One region of the Paenibacillus dendritiformis genome, then DNA from elsewhere that is predicted to be linked to it. Evidence: riboswitches for the same ligand, from Rfam matches in the RefSeq annotation. Region 1 holds a riboswitch; the other holds the start of a gene.
What was found. Region 1 has a riboswitch for glycine ahead of L6439_RS13010 (alanine/glycine:cation symporter family protein). Riboswitches for the same ligand answer to the same signal wherever they lie in the genome.
Positions count from the first base shown of each region.

Region 2: it holds a riboswitch for glycine, as region 1 does, so the genes downstream of both, gcvT (glycine cleavage system aminomethyltransferase GcvT) here and L6439_RS13010 (alanine/glycine:cation symporter family protein) in region 1, are expected to answer to the same signal.

Region 1 is NZ_AP025344.1:2,972,212-2,981,600, forward strand. Features, by position in the region: gene L6439_RS13005 (aldehyde dehydrogenase family protein) at 1-979, opposite strand, end outside; glycine riboswitch at 1,271-1,369, shown strand; gene L6439_RS13010 (alanine/glycine:cation symporter family protein) at 1,518-2,858, shown strand; partial or broken gene L6439_RS13015 (alanine:cation symporter family protein) at 3,578-3,775, shown strand; gene L6439_RS13020 (hypothetical protein) at 3,781-4,161, shown strand; gene L6439_RS13025 (GH39 family glycosyl hydrolase) at 4,395-6,926, shown strand; gene L6439_RS13030 (MFS transporter) at 7,122-8,417, shown strand; gene L6439_RS13035 (beta-glucosidase family protein) at 8,410-9,389, shown strand, end outside.
Region 2 is NZ_AP025344.1:2,500,374-2,509,762, reverse strand. Features, by position in the region: gene L6439_RS29290 (S8 family serine peptidase) at 1-1,756, shown strand, start outside; gene L6439_RS10960 (DUF2935 domain-containing protein) at 1,921-2,745, shown strand; gene L6439_RS10955 (hypothetical protein) at 2,799-2,969, opposite strand; gene gcvH (glycine cleavage system protein GcvH) at 3,106-3,495, opposite strand; glycine riboswitch at 3,577-3,660, opposite strand; glycine riboswitch at 3,665-3,771, opposite strand; glycine riboswitch at 3,932-4,027, shown strand; glycine riboswitch at 4,031-4,142, shown strand; gene gcvT (glycine cleavage system aminomethyltransferase GcvT) at 4,230-5,354, shown strand; gene gcvPA (aminomethyl-transferring glycine dehydrogenase subunit GcvPA) at 5,351-6,709, shown strand; gene gcvPB (aminomethyl-transferring glycine dehydrogenase subunit GcvPB) at 6,706-8,163, shown strand; gene L6439_RS10930 (PASTA domain-containing protein) at 8,285-9,389, opposite strand, start outside.

The sequences.
Region 1 (9,389 bases):
CGCGAATCCGCTTCGCCTCCGATGCCAGGTCGGCCACGACGTTGTCATACAATTTCTTCTGCACGTAGAGACGCGAACCGGCCGAGCACACCTGTCCCTGGTTGAAGGTGATGCCCCGGAGCGCGCCGCGCACCGCCCGGGACAGATCGGCGTCCGGGAGGATGATGTTCGGCGATTTGCCGCCGAGCTCGAGCGTTACTTTTTTGACCGTGTCCGCGGCCTCGCGCATGATCGATTTTCCGACCACCGTCGAGCCGGTGAAGGCGATCTTGTCGACTTGCGGGTGCCGGACGAGCGGCGCGCCCGCGGTCTCTCCGAAGCCCGGAATGACGTTGATGACGCCAGGCGGGAACCCTGCTTCCTGAGTTAGCTGTGCGAGGTAGAGGGCCGACAGCGGCGTCTGCTCCGCCGGCTTCAGGACGACGGTGCAGCCGGTGGCGAGGGCGGCGCCAAGCTTCCAGGCCGCCATCAGCAGCGGGAAGTTCCACGGGATGATCTGGCCGACGACCCCGACCGGTTCATGTCTCGTATAGGTAAGGAAGTTGCCTGCCGTAGGAATGGTTTGTCCGACGATTTTTGTGGCCCAGCCGGCATAATAACGGAAATGCTCGATCGTGAGCGGGAGATCGGCCGCCTTCGTCTCCCGCAGCGGCTTGCCGTTATCCAGCGTCTCCAGCTCGGCCAGCTCTTGCTTGTTCGCTTCGATAAGATCGGCCAGCTTATAGATGAGCCGGCTGCGATCCGCGGCGCTCATGGTGGACCATTGGCCATGATCGAAAGCCTGACGCGCCGCCTTGACCGCGCGATCCACATCCTCTTCCCGCGCTTCCGACACGACCGCCAGCACTTGCCCCGAGGCCGGATTGATCGACGAGAAGACGTTGTTCTGGACGGATTCGACCCATTCGCCATTGATGAACAGCTTTTTCGTTCCCTGCAAAAATGCTTCAACCTTCGGACTGATTTGGAACGGTGACAAGCATAATCACTCCTTTGTGAGAATATTCATTGACAATGATTGCAGGCTCTCACATGATATGTATTCTCCAGGAGGACGAATCATGCCCGTTGTGAGCGGGAGAAAGCGGGGGTGGTTCTTTTTCCCATACCGAAAATCTCTTGCGGAATCCGAGATGGTTCTCTATAATAGATGAACAAACTTCATATCTGGATGAAGTATACGGGAGACAGGATCAACCTGGCCGAAGGGGCAAAGCTCTCAGGCGCTTGTTATCGTTCGTAACCGAATTGGATAAGCAGGACCGTATACGGACAGGACTCTGGAGAGACTCCATCGCGGAGCACCGAAGGGGCAAGACGCAGCAAGAAACGCGTTAAAACTCTCAGGTAAAAGGACAGGGATTGCAGATGTCAGGCATCGTTATGTTGGTATTGTGATAGCATTCACATATCCTTCTTTTTGCTATTCTGCAAAAATGTCCCCGGAGTCAAATCTATCGATTTGGCTCTTTTTTATGTCTTCGGACTTTGATTTCAAGATGAAGAGGGGAATTGTAATGCATGGATTGGAAGTATGGCTGGATCGGGTGAATCAATTTGTGTGGGGGCCGCCGTTGTTGATCTTATTGGTAGGAACCGGGATCTTCCTGACGATTCGGCTCGGACTGCTGCAGGTCCTCCGTCTGCCGCTGGCGCTCAAGCTGATATTCACGGCGAAAAATGACGGCAAAGGCGACGTGACGAGCTTTGGCGCGCTGGCTACAGCTCTGGCGGCCACGATCGGAACGGGGAATATTGTCGGCGTTGCCACCGCGATTCAGATAGGCGGGCCGGGCGCGCTGTTTTGGATGTGGCTGGCCGCGTTTTTTGGCATGGCGACGAAGTATGCGGAAGGCTTGTTGGCCGTGAAGTTCCGGAAAATCGACGATAACGGGCAAGTATCGGGGGGGCCGATGTATTATATCGAGCAAGGCCTGGGCGCGAAGTTCAAGCCGCTCGCGATCTATTTCTCGATAAGCGGGATATTGGTCGCTCTCTTCGGAATCGGCACCCTTCCCCAAGTGAACGCTATCGTATCCTCCAGCGAGTCCAGCCTGGGGATTCCCGTGGCGGTAACCGCGGGAGTGGTGACCCTCGCGGTAGCTCTGGTGACGATTGGCGGTCTCCAGAGTATTGCGAGGGTGACCACTAAAGTCGTGCCCGCGATGGCTCTCGTGTATGTCGCTGCCAGCGCCATCGTTCTGATCGCGTTCGCCGACAAGATTCCGGACGCGCTGTCGCTTGTCTTCCAGAGCGCCTTCAGCGCGACGGCGGCCGGAGGCGGATTCCTCGGCGCGACCGTCATGATGGCCATTCGGAGCGGCATCGCGAGAGGCGTATTCTCGAATGAATCCGGGCTCGGCAGCGCCCCGATCGCAGCGGCGGCAGCCAAGGTGAAATGGCCCGCGGAACAGGGGCTTGTCTCGATGACTGGCACGTTCATTGATACGATTATTATTTGTACGCTTACCGGCCTGACGCTGATTGTGACCGGGGCGTGGAACGGTACGGCGGAAGGCGCGGCGATGACGCAGGCGGCGTTCGATGCCGCGATGCCGTTCGGCTCCCTCGTTCTCATGATATGTCTTGTTTTATTTGCTTTTACGACGATTCTGGGGTGGAATTATTACGGCGAGCGCTGCATTGTCTATTTATTCGGCGTGCGGGCGATCTTGCCTTACCGCATCGCGTTCATCGTGATGGTCGCGGCAGGCGCGTTCATCAAGCTGCAGGCGATCTACCTGCTCTCGGATATCGTGAACGGGCTGATGGCGCTCCCGAATCTGGTCGCCCTGTTGGGGCTGTCCGGCGTGGTCGTGGCGGAAACCCGGCTTTATTTGCGGCATATGAAGCAGTGAGGAGCGCAAGCGCGGGCAATGCCGGGAAATAGCAAGATTGGTGGCCGAACAACTTGATGTTCGGCTTTTTTTGTGTATGGAGAGCGGGGCAAGGTGGGGAGAGGGCAGGGCTGAGCAGGCAAGTCAGGCAAGTCAGGCAAGTCACATGAAAATCCTGCACAGGCGCAGCATTTTGAGACCCAAGAGGCGAAATTCCAAGGAAATCCTGCAAAACTGCATTATTTCGCCTATTTTGAACCCAATCCAGACTATAGCGCATGGAAATCCTGCATTTTTGCAGGATTCCTTTTTTCATAGAGTGGTGTCAATGAAATTGCTGTATTTTTGCAGCATTGTTGGAGTAGATGAACAGATTGGACGGAGTAAAGCAGCTTTAGTGGAGTAGATAAACAGAGTGGAGGGAGTAAAGCAGCATTGGTGGAGATACAATGAACAGATGGGACGGAGTAAAGTAGCATTGCTGGAGTAGATGAACATGTGGGACGGAGTAAAGCAGCTTTAGTGGAGTAGATGAACAGATTGGACGGAGTAAATGCAGCTTTGGTGGAGTAGATGAACAGATGGGGCGGAGTAAAGTAGCATTGGTGGAGTAGATGAACAGATGGGGCGGAGTAAAGTAGCATTGGTGGAGTTGATGAACAGGTGGGGGGAGGAAATGCAGCATTGGTGGAGTTGATGAACAGGTGGGGCGAGGAAAAGAAGCTCAATGTGACCGGGACGTGGAACTGGTCGCGGCAGGCGCGTTCATCAAGCTGCAGGCGATCTACCTGCTCTCGGATATCGTGAACGGACTGATGGCGCTCCCGAATCTGGTCGCCCTGTTGGGGCTGTCCGGCGTGGTCGTGGCGGAAACCCGGCTTTATTTAACGGCATATGAAGCAGTGAGGAGCGCAAGCGCGGGCAATGCCGGGAAATAGCAAGATTGGTGGCCGAACAACTTGATGGTCGGCTTTTTTTGTGCATGGAGAGCAGGGCAAAGTGGGGAGAGGGCAGGGCTGAGGAGGCAAGTCAGGCAAGTCACATGAAAATCCTGCACAGGCGCAGCATTTTGAGACCCAAGAGGCGAAATTCCGAGAAAATCCTGCAAAACTGCATTATTTCGCCTATTTTGAACCCAATCCAGGCCATAGCGCAGGGAATTCCTGCATTTTTGCAGGATTCCTTTTTTCATAGAGTGGTGTCAATGAAATTGCTGTATTTTTGCAGCATTGTTGGAGTAGATGAACAGATTGGACGGAGTAAATGCAGCATTGGTGGAGTAGATGAACAGAGTGGAGGGAGTAAAGCAGCATTGATGGAGTAGATGAACAGATTGGACGGAGTAAATGCAGCTTTGGTGGAGCTGATACGAATGGCGGAAGGAAGTCCGGTTTGTTATGTAATCGAGCAAAGGGGCGGAGGGGACTGCAGCTGTGGCGGACTCGTCGCATGAAGTTGCGGCCGCAATGATTTTTTTGCTTTCAGCCCGGCTTCATATAGAATGTAGGTATAAGGATATACGCATCGCTAGAAATCGTACTAATGGAGGATATCCCGGTGAGTCATCCGATTTATGAATTCGTGGAAACAGACGAGGCTTTGCCCTTCGATGTGTCGCTGCACAGCGTGAACTACGTTCCCAATCACTGGCATAACAGCATGGAAATCATCTTCGTGCTGCGGGGCAACTTGGAAGCGATGGTCAATCAGCGGAAATTTTCCTTGACCGAAGGGGATGTGCTGTTGATCAATCAAGGTCATGTGCATGAAGTCATTGGGCTGGACGTCAATATTATCGCGACGTTTCTTATCCCGTTCAAGTATATGAAGGAGAATGTGAAGGGCGTCGAAGCCATCAATTTCGCATGTTATTCGGGAGAGGCCAGCAAGGAGGAGAAGCTGGCGTTGGACCGCATTCGCCAGTGCCTGGCGGAGATGGTGCAGTTGAAGCATAAAAAGGGGGAAGGCTACGAGCTCGACATGCAGGCCCGGATGCTGAGCGTGGTTTCCATCCTCCTGAAGCAATTCAAGCGGCCCGCGATGGAAGGCGCAATGAATGAGAAGTATATGGACCGAATGTTGCGCATCATTACCTTTATCGACGAGCATTATCAGGAGCCGATCACGCTGCAGGCGATCGCCGAGCGCGAATACTTGTCGGTGCCGTATTTGTCCAAATTTTTCAGCGAGAACATCGGCCTGAACTTTCAGGCTTATCTGACCAGCATCCGCTTGAAAAATACGGTCGAGGATCTGTTGCGGCATGCCGACGCGCCGATCGCGGACCTTGCCATGCATCACGGATTTCCGAATGCGAAATCCTTCTACGCTGCCTTCAAAGCAAAGTATCATATGACGCCCAACGAGTATCGCAGGCAGTACCGGCCGCCGACGGACGAGAAGGAAAAGCCTTCGGCCAACTATATGACGTTCAATCAATCGAGCGCGTTGGGCATCATTAATCAGTATTTGCAGCGCAGCCAAGCGCTTGGCGCAGTAGATGATGATATTCGCGAGGTGGAAGAGGCCGCCTATGAAGTGGACCTATCGGCCAGAGGCGAGCCGATCCGGCATACATGGAAGCAGTTGATCACGATCGGCAAAGCCAAGGAAGGCTTGCATGCCGATGTTCAGGAGCAGCTGCGGCATGTACAGCGGGTGTGCCCCTTCCGCTATTTGCGGTTCCATGGCATCTTCGACGATGAGATGATGGTATATGATGAGGACGAGGCGGGACGGCCCCGGTTTAATTTCCGGTTCGTGGACCAACTGTTCGACTTCTTGCTGTCCGTCGGTCTCAAGCCGTTCGTGGAGCTGGGCTTCATGCCTTCCTTGCTGGCGGCCGATCCGGACCAGAAAGTGTTCTACAAGGCAAGCTGCGTCAGTCCGCCGCGGTCGCTCGAGCGATGGTGCCTGCTCGTGGACCGCTTTCTGCGTCACTGCATGAATCGTTACGGTGCGGAGGAAGTAGAGAGCTGGAAGTTCGAGTTCTGGAATGAGCCGGAGCTGAAGACGTTCTGGCCGGGAACGCTGGAAGAATATATGGAGATGTATTTGCGAACCTATCAGACCTTGAAGGGCGTATCGGAGCGGCTGCACATCGGCGCGCCCGGACGGATCATCACGGTTCGCTCGCCGCGGTTGAATGATGAATTTTTTGCGTTCTGCCGCCGCAATCAGTGCTTGCCGGACTTCATACCGCTTCATTTCTATCCGCATGAGCATATCGAGGAGATGGTTCACGCCGACCCGGCGGCTCTGCTGCGGCTCCCGTTGCATTCATACCGTCGAATATTGGAGGAGTTCATGGGGATCTCTCCGAATCCGGATTATTTGCGGGACATACTTGGGCAAGAGATGAGGCTGCTGGCCGAGCAAGGATTGTCCGACAAGGAATTGGTTCTCACGGAGTGGAATTCGACCGCCTATCATCGGGAATTGACGAATGACACGGTGTATAAGGCGGCCTATCTCGCCAAAAACATTGTCGATAATCTGGACCGCATCGCCGGCTTCGGCTATTGGGTGCTGAGCGACAATATCGAGGAGACTGCCGCTTCGGCCCAGCTGTATCACGGAGGGCTCGGACTGATCGCCCAGCACGGCATTCCGAAGGCCGCGTTCGTGGCGTATGAGCTGCTCGCCAAGCTCGGCGATCGCCTTCTGGCCCGAGGGGAGCGCTATATCGCGACCGCCGGCCGCGGAGGATATCAGATCCTGACCTTTAACTATTGTCATTTCGACGACCTGTATGCGATGGGAGATACGTCCTTCATCAACGCCACGAACCGGTACAACGGGTTCAAGGATGAAAAGACGTTAAAAATACAGCTTGAGTTAAAAGGAATCCGCCGGGGGAGGTACCGGCTGGTCACGTATGCGATCAGCCGCAAGCACGGGAGCAGCTATGACCGCTGGGTGGAGATGGGGGCGCCCGAGCCGCTGTCTGCCGAGGATATCGCTTATCTCAAGGCGAATTCCGGTCCCCGGATGCATGTCCAGTATGTCGAGATTGAACACAGCAGGACCTATCTGTCGTTGCTGGCCCCTCATGGAGTGCAGCTCATGGAGCTCATCCCGATGTACTGATAATACTAATGTACCGATGCATCGTCCATATGAGTCACTTTTTAATCTCGGATCATGCCGACGTGAAAGCGTTTCTAACAAAGACGTTAAAAAAAACTATAAAAGTCTATAAATAGCCGCCTGTCTGGAGACAGGGGCTTTTTATTATAATTGGATTTGCAAACGGTTTCAATTACTGCTTAGGAGGAAGTTACGATGGCTGAACCAATGATAAAAGGGCAAGTCCGAACGCCGCTCGGCCGGCTGACGTTCGGCATTATTCTCGGTTATGGCTGCATGATGCTCGGATTGATGACCCCGGCAATGCTGCTGCTCACCTTCAAAATGATTGAAGTCGATCCGAACGGCTACACCTCTTCCTACGGATTAGTCGCCGGCGTAGGGGCTTTCTTCGCCTTGATCGGGAATCCGCTCGGGGGCGCCATCAGCGACCGGACGAATATCTCCTTCGGACGAAGACGAACATGGATGTTCCTTGGCCCGCTGGTCGGATGCGCCGCGCTGCTGTGGGTGGGAATGGCCACGGAAATATGGCAAATCCTGATCGGCTGGGCGGTTGCGCAGTTGTTCTTCAACTTCGGTATCGCGGCGTATACAGCGCTTATCCCGGATCAAGTCAAAGAGGAGAGACAGGGAACAATCTCCGGCATTATCGGGCTCGTCTTCCCCGCGGCGGTATGTATCGGCATGGTGCTGATGATGCTGATGAATTCCGCTTCTGCGGACATGAAATGGATGGTGGTTGCGCTTATCGGCATTGCGGGTCCGGTTCTCAGCTTATTTCTGATTCGCGACGGCAAGGTAGAGATCGTGAAGTCTGACCGGCAGAAGCTGTCGCTTGGCGAGAAAATCAGCAAAATCTATCCGAGCCCGAGAAAGTTCCCGGAATTCACCTGGGCTATCGTCTCGAAGTTCATGCTGATGATGGGGTATTGCAGCACACTGTACTTGACGGTCATGCTGGTGAACCGGATGGGCTTCACGGAGAGTCAAGCGACGAACAGCGTCGGCACTTTGAATATTATTTGCCTGATCGCTTCGGCCGTGACGAGTATATTCGGCGGCGTATTGTCCGATAAATTCAAGAAGCAGAAGCCTTTCTTGTACGGCTCTGCGCTCATTATGGTATTTGGCATTCTGCTGTATGCCTTCGTGCCTCAATATACGGCATACATTGTAGCATCAGCCATCATCGGCCTGGGCTTCGGCTGCTTCAGCGCCGTCGACATGGCCTTGGTGGCCCGCATTCTTCCCCGCAAGGAGGATGCGGCCAAAGATTTCGGCCTGATGAACGTAGCCAATGCGCTGCCGCAGTCGATCGTGCCCGCAATCGCTCCGCTGCTGCTCGGTATCGGCGGCTGGACGTTCTTCTATATCGCGTTGGCATTCTGTGTCGTGCTGGGCGTGGCTGCCGTCAAGCCATTGCCGGAAATCGGACAGACAACGAAAGACATCGCAATACCGCATACAGGAGGATTATCGCATGAGTAAACAGGTAAAAGACATCATCAAGCAAATGACACTGGAAGAAAAAGCAAGTCTCTGCTCGGGACTGAATATGTGGCAGACCAAGGCGGTCGAGCGGCTGGGCATTCCCTCCATCGTCATGACGGACGGGCCGCACGGGCTTCGCAAGCAAGCGAATCCGGCGGATATGTCGAGCAAGACCGTTCCGGCGACATGCTTTCCGAGCGGCGCCGGCCTCGCGTCGTCCTGGGATCGTGAGCTTATTGAGGAAGTGGGAGCTGCTCTTGGGGAAGAATGCTTGGCGGAGGATGTTCAGATTTTGCTCGGCCCCGCGGTAAATATTAAGCGTTCTCCGCTGTGCGGCCGCAACTTCGAATATTTCTCGGAAGATCCGTATCTGTCTTCGGAACTGGGCGCCCATCATGTGCTGGGGGTGCAAGGGCAGGGCGTCGGCACTTCGGTCAAGCACTTCGCGGCCAACAATCAGGAGACGCTGCGGAATTCCATCAATGCAATCGTCGACGAACGGTCGCTGCATGAAATCTACTTGCGCAGCTTCGAAGGCCCGATTATGGACGGGAAGGCGTGGACCGTCATGTGTGCCTACAACCGGGTGAACGGGGAGTTCTGCTCCGAGAATACACAGCTTCTGACCGACGTGCTGAAGGAGAAATGGAAGCATGAAGGCTTCGTCATGACCGATTGGGGCGCGATCAACGAGCGGGTGAAGGGATTGAAGGCGGGGCTGGAGCTGGAAATGCCTTATGCCGGACCGGACCATGACCAGATGATCGTCGATGCGGTGCGAGCGGGCGAACTGGACGAAGCGGTCCTGGATCAGGCGGCGGAGCGGCTGCTGACTGTAATTCTCCAAGCTCACGACAATAGGAAACCGGGCTTCACCTATGACAAGGAAGCGCACCACGCTTTGGCGCGGAGGGCGGCGGCGGAATGCATGGTTCTGCTCAAAAACGACGGCGGCCTGCTCCCGCTGGA
Region 2 (9,389 bases), 470 kb from region 1:
TACCAATGAAGAATATAAGGTGAACTTTAATTCATACGGTATCTTCACCATCGACATCCCGCATCTGAAGGACGGACTCAATGAAGTTGACATCTATGCATGGGATTACATCAAGAACGGCTATGAGACCCCGTCCCGGACGATTTCATTCGACTTTGATCCGGATGCGGTCTATGCCAATGTGAAGGTAGAGAAAAAACAAGCGTATACGGGAGAAGAGTTCAAGGTAGATATCGGCTTCTCTGTCACTGAAGCCGTATACTCTGCATCCTATGCATTGGTTTATGATGCTTCCTTAAAAGATGTTCGGGTTGAGCCTAGCGTTACCTTTGCAACATATTTGAAGAATAATCACCCGGATGCCGACTTAAGTTTTACAAAGGAGCTTATTGTGGAAGGTAATCTGAAGGCGCTCCTGGTATCCACCAGTATGCCTCCAACGGCGGCGTACTCGGGAGATGGCACCTTTGGCACCGTGGTATTTTCCAGCAATGATCCGGGAGCCTACAAGTTCTGGCTGGTTAATTTGGAGTTAGAAAGTATTGAGCCTATAAAACTAGTATACGGTTCGCCGGACTGGATTGAGATCGTGGACGCCCCCAAACCGCCAGAACCAAAACCCGAACCAAAACCGGAGCCTGGCCCAAGCTCAGGCGGATCGTCTTCCAGCAGCTCCTACTCCTCCACTCCGTCGAAACCGGCCGGGAAGACCTTGAAAGCCGGCACCTTCACGGTAACGGAGAAGGACGGCAAGAAGCAGGGCTTGCTGCTTGTATCGTCGTCGGCGCTCAGTTCGCAGTTGAATGACAAGGAAGCGACTGAAGTGAAGCTTGATCTCACAGATATCGCTTGGAACGACATCGAACTGGCGGATATCCGCATCACCCGCGCGCTGGCGGAGCAGCTTGCCGCTTCGGGCAAAGCGCTGCTGCTGTCCGGGAAGGACTTTGAAGTGTTTATTCCTGCGGAGTCGCTTGTTGACTTTACCGGGAAAAATGGAGATCTGACCGTACGCCTGGCGCTGGCGGCGCTGGGTGAAGGCGGGCAAGCGTCCGCACTGAGACAGGTCGCTCCAGGATTGACTGTTCAAGGCGAGAAGGACACGGTCACCAAGCCGATCCGGATTGGACTGAAATGGAGCGCCTCCGCCGTGAAGGATGCCCGCAAGGTCGGCGTCTACGGCAAGGATGCGAAGGAGGCATGGACGTACTACGCTCCAGGCGTTCGCTGGGATAAGGACGGCGTCCGCTTCACGACAGCGTCGCTCGGAGCCTATACGGCGCAGGAATCGTCCAAGACATTCGACGATATTCGCACGCACTGGTCCAGAGATAAGGTCGAGGTTGCAGCCGCTCACCAGTTAATCGAAGGCAAGGGCAGCTTGAATATGTTCAAGCCGAACGATCTTGTCACCCAAGCGGAATTCGCCTCGCTGCTTGATCGTCTCACTGCTTCCGGCAAGACATGGAATGACCGCATTGCCGAGCCGGGAGCCCGTGACCCGCTGACGCGCGAGAAAATGGTCGTTATGCTGGCGCAGGCGCTGCAGCTGAAGACCGATGACGCTCCGGCTCTCGGCTTCGCCGACCAGGCGAAGATCGGAGCGGATGCCCGCTCCGCTGTCGCGGCCGCCGTGAGCCGCGGTTATATTCAAGGCATGGGCGGCAACAAGTTCTCTCCAGAGGGCACCTCGACCCGCGCCCAAGCGGCCGCGGTCCTCGCCCGCGTGCTGATCGATATGCAATCGAATTCGTAGTATCGGCCTGACCTGGCCAAGGCGCAACCGCTGTCCTTCGGGACAGCGGTTGTTGCATTCGGAACGGCTGACAGAGAGATGGCATGCGAGACAATCTGTTCCACATACGATGACAATAGAACGGATTTTGGCTCGTCATCCATCATCTGCAAAGGAGAGTGTACATGTATACTCATCATCCCCAGGCCGCTCCGCCGGGTTCGCTCTTGTTCGAGCACCGCTTCTGGCTGCAAATATTGGGAGATCATTCCCGCTTCATACTGGACGCCCTGTCGCCGCGGGAAGCGAAGGACATTCGTCAGGCGGATCAGTTGATTCGGCGGTTCGACGAACTCCTGAACCGAGCCCGCCAGGCCTCCTCGGAGTCCCAAGCCCTTGCCATCGTTGCCGATGCGCATGCCGCGACGATGGAATTGAAGAATTTCAAGCTTGATCTGCTGCGCCGCTTGCTGCTCGGCCAGGTAACCGTATTTCTCCCGCCGACCTTTTTCAATCATATGCTCAATGAGCTGCAAGAGTATGTCTATATTCTCGATGCCGTGCGGGCTGGCAAGCCAGTGCCATTGTTCGATGCGCTACATTATGATCTGGTATGGCTGTCGGACGCTTCCGGCCATGCATCGGCCATCGCGTCGAACCTGGATGCGGTGGAGAGGCGGCTGATCGAGAAGAGCCGCGAATTTGAGAAGCATTTCGATGATTATTACAAAAAAGCGGTCGAAATGGTCGGCTACTTGCGGACCCAGCTTCGCCGCTTCCCTGCGATGGAGCGGTTCCACCGCGATGTGAACCTGGAGATTAAGCTGTTCACGAAATTTTTGCTGGAGCTGGAGGAAATGGAGTTAAACGCGGAGACGCTCGATATTATCAGTCCGTTGATGCCGGATCATATGGCGCGGGAGGAATGCTACTACTTGATCAAATTGGCCCTGACCGGCGCCGTCCCTTCTCCGGAATGCGATCCGACCACGCCGCGGGTTCAAGGATAAAGCAACCCCCCAGTTCCAGGAACTGGGGGGGCTTGCGGTGCCTGAGACACGCACTATTCGGACCGTTTCGTTTCCGCATCGGGTACGATTCGGCACTGCTGAGCGCCTTCCAGATCGGCTCCGAACTCGGCGTCTTGTCCCTCGACGTCCGGCATTCTGTTCAGCTTCGTCGTCTGCACTTCCGCCTTCGTCGCTTGGTCGCGGTTATGTTCTTGGTTGTTCATTCGGCAACTCTCCATTTCGCATATACTCATGTACACAGCTAGTATGCGAGAAGGAGCGCCGCTTTATTCATGGATGCTCCGTTATTCTCATGTTCATGTGCCCGCATCGTCTTGCGGCCGGGGTTGCAGGCCTCCCCTACTCGATATGCTTCCGGTATCCCTCCGCGGTCAACAGATGCTTCAACGCTTCCTCCGGAACGCCGTCCAGCTCCACCTCGGCAATCCATCCGCCTTCGTACGGTTCGCTATTCACTCTCTCAGGACTGTCCTCCAGGTCGGTGTTGACCTTGGTCACCGTACCCGATACCGGGCAGTACAGCTCCGATACTGTCTTGACCGACTCGATCGATCCCATGCTGTCGCCCGCCGATAAAGCGGTTCCAATCTCGGGGAACTCGATAAAGACGATGTCTCCCAATTCCGCTTGCGCATGATCGGATATCCCGATGCGCACGGTCCGCCCTTCGACGACCGCGACCCATTCATGCTCCTCGCTGTACAACAGATTCTCTTTCACTTCGCTCATGTTCACGCTCATTCCTCTCTCATTATTATCGCAATTCGCCGGCACAGCAAAAAAGACAGATCAAAGACTCGTTCGCCTTTTCTCTGTCCCGGGTGCCTGAGAGTTTGCCCGGCTGCCCGCGGCAGGCCGGTATTCCCCTTGGGCGGCTGTACGCTCTCTCCAGAGGTGCGTCGGACGACGGTGCTTCTACCTGAGAGATTCCTCGCCGAACGGCGGTTCGGCGGCTTGCTCCTTCGGTGCCGGGACTGGGAGCCCGGTCTCTCCCGATCGTCTTCATTCGCGGTATGTGATCATATTCCAATTTTACATCTATAGCGTAGTTCAGCTTCCCCTCCATGTCAATATGAGAATCATTTTCGCGGAAGTTCGCAGAAATGGATTGACAATGTCAGGAAGGTTCGAGTAATAATGGAGGTATGACAATTGCACATTGCGAATGATGGTAAAGGGAGAGATTACTGCGAGACAGTAACGCCGAAGGAGTAAGCCCGCCACGGGTGAATCTCTCAGGCAAAAGGACGTTTACCGGACGCGCCTCTGGAGAGCACCCGCTTGCAAACGGGTCACCCAAGGGGAAACTTATGGGCCGGCTTCGGCAGACGGAAGCCGGATGATCATGAGGTAACTCTCAGGTACACAGGACAGAGCGTAAAAAGGCATCCGCAGAAGCGGATCGGCCTTCTTTCGCCTGTCCTTTTTTGATTTCCATCCATTATGCATATCGAGGTGATGTCATGTCCACGTTACAACGCACGCCCCTATTTTCGACGTATGCCGGCCATCCTTCCGTCCGCTGCATCGATTTCGGCGGCTGGGAGCTCCCGGTGCAATTCAGCGGCATCCAGCGGGAGCACGAGGCCGTACGCCAGCAGGCCGGCTTGTTCGATGTGTCGCACATGGGGGAGCTGTTCGTGAGCGGTCCTGCCGCCTTCTCCTTTTTGCAGAAGATGACGACGAATGATTTGTCCAAGCTGGAGGACGGCAAGGCGCAGTACTCTCTGCTCTGTTATCCGCACGGAGGCGTCGTCGACGATTTGCTCATCTACCGGCTAGCCGAAGATCGCTACATGCTGGTCGTGAACGCGTCCAATACGGACAAGGTTGTCCAATGGCTGCATGACCATGCGGCGGATGGCGTCGATATCGACAACGCGTCTTCCCGCACCGCCCTGCTGGCGCTGCAGGGACCGCAGGCGCTGTCCATTTTGACGCAGGCGACCGAAGCGCCTGTCGGCGCCTTGAAAGCGTTTCACTTCTTGTCCGATGTCCAGGTGTGCGGCATTCGGGCTCTCGTCTCGCGCACAGGCTACACGGGAGAGGATGGCTTCGAGCTCTATATCGCGGCGGACGATGCGCCCCATCTGTGGACGGAGCTGCTGCGGATCGGCGAACCGTTCGGGCTCGTTCCGGTAGGCTTGGGGGCCAGAGATACGCTTCGCTTCGAAGCGAAGCTCCCGCTGTACGGCCAGGAGCTGTCCGAGCGGATTACGCCGCTGGAGGCGGGTCTTGGCTGGTGCGTGAAGCTGAACAAAGGAGAGTTCATCGGCAGAGAAGCGCTCGCCAAGCAGAAGGAAGAAGGAGTTCCCCGCCGACTGGCGGGCATCGAAATGATCGATCGCGGCATCCCGCGGACCCATTATCCTGTCTACGCGGGCGATAAGCTTATCGGAGAAGTGACGTCGGGCACGCAATCCCCTACCTTGAAGCGCAATCTCGGCCTGGCGCTCATTGAATCGCCATACGCCGAATTGGATACGGAACTGGAAATCGAGATTCGCGGCAAGCGGCTCAAGGCCCGCGTCGTCGCCGCCCCATTCTATCAACGCCCTACTGAGACCAAGGGAGGTTCGCCTGCATGACCAAGACACATCGCTATATCCCGATGACCGAGCAAGACGAGCGGGACATGCTCGCGGCGATGGGCGCGGCATCGATCGACGAGCTGTTCCGCGACATTCCGGAAGCCGTCCGCTACAAAGGCCGGCTTCCGATATCCGAGGCGCTGGACGAAGCGGCCCTGCTGCGCCATATGCAGGAACTGGCCGCCCGCAACGCCAACCTCGATCAATATGCGAGCTTTCTTGGGGCCGGCATCTATGACCATCATATTCCGGTCGTCATCAATCACGTGATCTCCCGTTCCGAGTTCTATACCGCCTATACGCCATATCAACCGGAGATCAGCCAGGGAGAGCTGCAGGCCATATTCGAGTTCCAATCGTATATATGCGAGCTGACGGGCATGAAGGTGGCCAATGCGAGCATGTATGACGGGGCGACCGCGCTGGCGGAAGCCGGGGTGCTGGCAAGCGCCGTCACGAAGCGCAAGCGGATCGTCGTCTCGCGCACCGTGCATCCGGAAGCGCGGCAGATCCTGCATACGAGCGCGCGCGGACTCGGCCTTGACATTGTGGAGGCGCCCGATGCGAACGGCGTGACCGACCTGGAGAAGCTGGAGGCGCTAATAACGGGCGACACGGCTGCGGTCATCGTGCAATCGCCCAACTTTTTCGGCTGCATCGAGGACGTGAAGGCCATCGAACCGATGATTCACGGGCGCAAAGGATTGCTTATTATGAGCGCCAATCCGCTGTCGCTCGGCCTGCTGGAGAGTCCGGGACAGCTTGGCGCCGACGTCGTCGTCGGGGACGCCCAGCCGTTCGGCATCGCCTCGTCTCTGGGCGGTCCGACCTGCGGCTACTTCGCCGTATCCGAGCCGCTGATGCGCCGCATTCCTGGCCGGATCGTGGGACAGACCAAAGACCGCGACGGCAAACGGGGCTTCGTGCTGACGCTCCAAGCCCGCGAGCAGCATATCCGCCGGGAGAAGGCGACGTCCAATATTTGCTCGAACCAGGCGCTGCTGGCTTTAAGCGCTTCCGTCTACTTGTCCGTGATGGGCAAAGCCGGCATTCGCGAGGTCGCGAATCTGAACATTCAAAAGGCGCATTACGCCGCCGATCGGATATCGCAAGCGAAGGCCCTGTCCCTTCCATTCACCTCGCCGTTCTTCAATGAATTCCTGGTCAAGCTGCCGGAAGGCGTCTGCCCGACGGCCTTGAACGCCGGCCTGATGAAGGAAGGATTCATCGGCGGACTGGATGTGTCCCGTTACTATCCGGAGCTGGCGGGCCATATGCTGATCGCCGTGACGGAACGCCGGACGAAGGCGGAAATCGACCACTTTGCCGAACGATTGGAGGGTGCTGTATGAAACCGGAGAAAAAGCTGATCTTCGAGCTGAGCAAGCCGGGGCGGACCGCTTATTCACTGCCGGAATGCGATGTTCCGCAGCGGGCTATTGAAGAAATGATACCGGAGGCGATGCTCCGCCAGCAGCCGGCGGAATTGCCGGAAGTCTATGAAGTCGACGTCATCCGTCATTACACCGAGCTGTCGCGCCGCAACTTCGGCATCGACAATGGCTTCTACCCGCTCGGCTCCTGCACGATGAAATACAATCCGAAAATTAACGAAGATGTCGCCCGCTTGGCTGGCTTCGCCAAGATTCACCCGTATCAGCCGGCCGAGAGCATTCAAGGCGCGCTGGAACTGCTGTATACCCTCCAGCAGGATCTGGCCGCGCTGACGGGGATGGACGAGGTTACCCTCCAACCCGCGGCAGGCGCTCACGGGGAATGGACAGGCCTGATGATGATCCGGGCCTACCATGAGAGCAAAGGGGAGCACCGCACGAAGGTTATCGTCCCCGACTCTTCCCACGGCACGAACCCGGCGAGCGCGACGGCGGCCGGACTCGATACGATTACGATCCCGTCGGACGAACGGGGGCTTGTCGATCTCGAGGCGCTCCGGGCGGCGGTCGGTCCGGACACGGCGGCGCTCATGCTGACCAATCCGAGCACGCTCGGCTTGTTCGAGGAGCATATTCTCGAGATTGCCGATATTGTCCACGAAGCCGGCGGCCTGCTGTACTATGACGGCGCGAATTCCAACGCCATTATGGGCATCACCCGCCCGGGAGACATGGGCTTCGATGTCGTGCATTTGAATCTGCACAAGACGATGAGCACCCCGCATGGCGGCGGCGGTCCCGGGGCCGGCCCGGTAGGTGTCAAGCGCCTACTGGCGCCATACTTGCCGAAGCCGCTCATCGTGAAGAACGAAGATGGCACCTTCGGATTCGAAGAGGAACGGCCAACCTCGATTGGAAGGGTCAAAGCCTACCTTGGCAACTTCGGCATTCTCGTCCGCGCGTACACCTATATGCGCACATACGGGCCGGACGGACTTCGCCGCGTCTCCGAATGCGCGGTGCTGAACGCGAACTACATGATGCACCGGCTGGCACCGTATTTCGAAGTGCCTTATCCGGGCGTATGCAAGCATGAATTCGTCATCTCCGGGAGCGGCTTGAAGCAATATGGAGTCCGCACGCTGGATGTCGCCAAGCGGCTGCTCGATTTCGGATTCCATCCGCCGACCATCTACTTCCCGCTCAATGTCGAGGAATGCATGATGATCGAGCCGACGGAGACCGAGAGCAAGGAGACGCTCGACGACTTCATCGACACGATGATTCAGATTGCGAAGGAAGCGGAAGAACAGCCGGAGCTGCTGCTTAACGCGCCGCATCACACCGATGTGAGAAGGCTGGATGAGACGCTCGCCGCACGCAAGCCGGTCTTGAATTGCGCTTGCAACTAACGAATGAGAAGCCCTTGCCCCTAGGCTTGAACGACGCGCCCTGGAGCGGGGCTTCTGTGCCTGCGGCAACAAAAAAGGAGAACTGCCTCATCCATCGGCAGTTCTCCTTCTCTTTTAGAGCTTATTTCTGTTCCCGGCTAATATAAAACGTGACTCGGTCGCCCTTCTTGATCGGTGCCCCCGCTTCCGGCTCCTGCTTGAAAATCTGGCCAGCCGGCTGCTCCTCGCTGTTCTCCTTGAAATACTGCCAGCGAAGCCCCGCAGCCTTCACTTGCTCCTCCGCCTCTTCCAGCGTCAGACCGATGAGGCTCGGAACCTTCCCCTCTCCTTCGCCCGGCTCTCCCGCTTCGGCAGGAGGCGTCTCCGTCCCCGGATTCGCCGGATCGGCCGGCGTTCCCGTGTCTGGCGTCCCAGTGCCCGGCGGCGGCGTCCCTGGATCTGTCGTTCCGGGATCGCCCGGTATCGTTCCAGGCTCGGTTGTGCCCGGCTGCTGCGTATCCGGCTGCGTTGGCGTTCCCGTGTTCGTATCGGGCTGTTGCGATCCTTGGCCGGCACTGCTGCTGCTGTCGGTGTTCGAGCTGGATGAGCCCCCGTTCGAACTCGAAGAGCCGTCCGAGCTGACGGACGTATTCGGATCGGCAACGGAACCGCTATCGCCGCCATCCGGAACGACAGCGCCATTACCGGCATTGCCGCCGCTGCCGCCCGGCTGCTCCGCCGCCCCGTCGGAGCCGGCTTCCTGCCCCGGCTCGGTTACCGCGACCGGTTCATTGTCTTTGGAGAGCGAATTGGCCCAGATAACGGCTCCGCCCAGGACAGCGAAAAAGACGCACACACAGGCAACGATAAGCAGCATCTTGCTTCCGTTGAAGGAAGCGGCTTCCTTGCGTTCGTACTCATCGTCATCCTCTTCTTCGGCCAGATCCTCGTCCGCTTCCGCCTCATCCGGCTCGGGTTCGTCAAAAACACGCCGGGCCGGATCTGCCTGAACCGGAGGAGCGGCCGTGAATACGGGAGTCGCCACGTCGCGGCTGACCTGCATCGGCGCGTCCGGCTGCTCCAGAATCTCCCGCAGCCCGACCATGAAGGTGAACAGCGAGGCATCTCCCGTGTGCACCTTCCTCATCAGCTTCAGAACCAAATCTCTCTGCACATCATTCAAGTCCTTCAATGCGCCGTACAAGCGAGTCTCGACGACATCGAATTGCGAAGGGACATGCGGATGA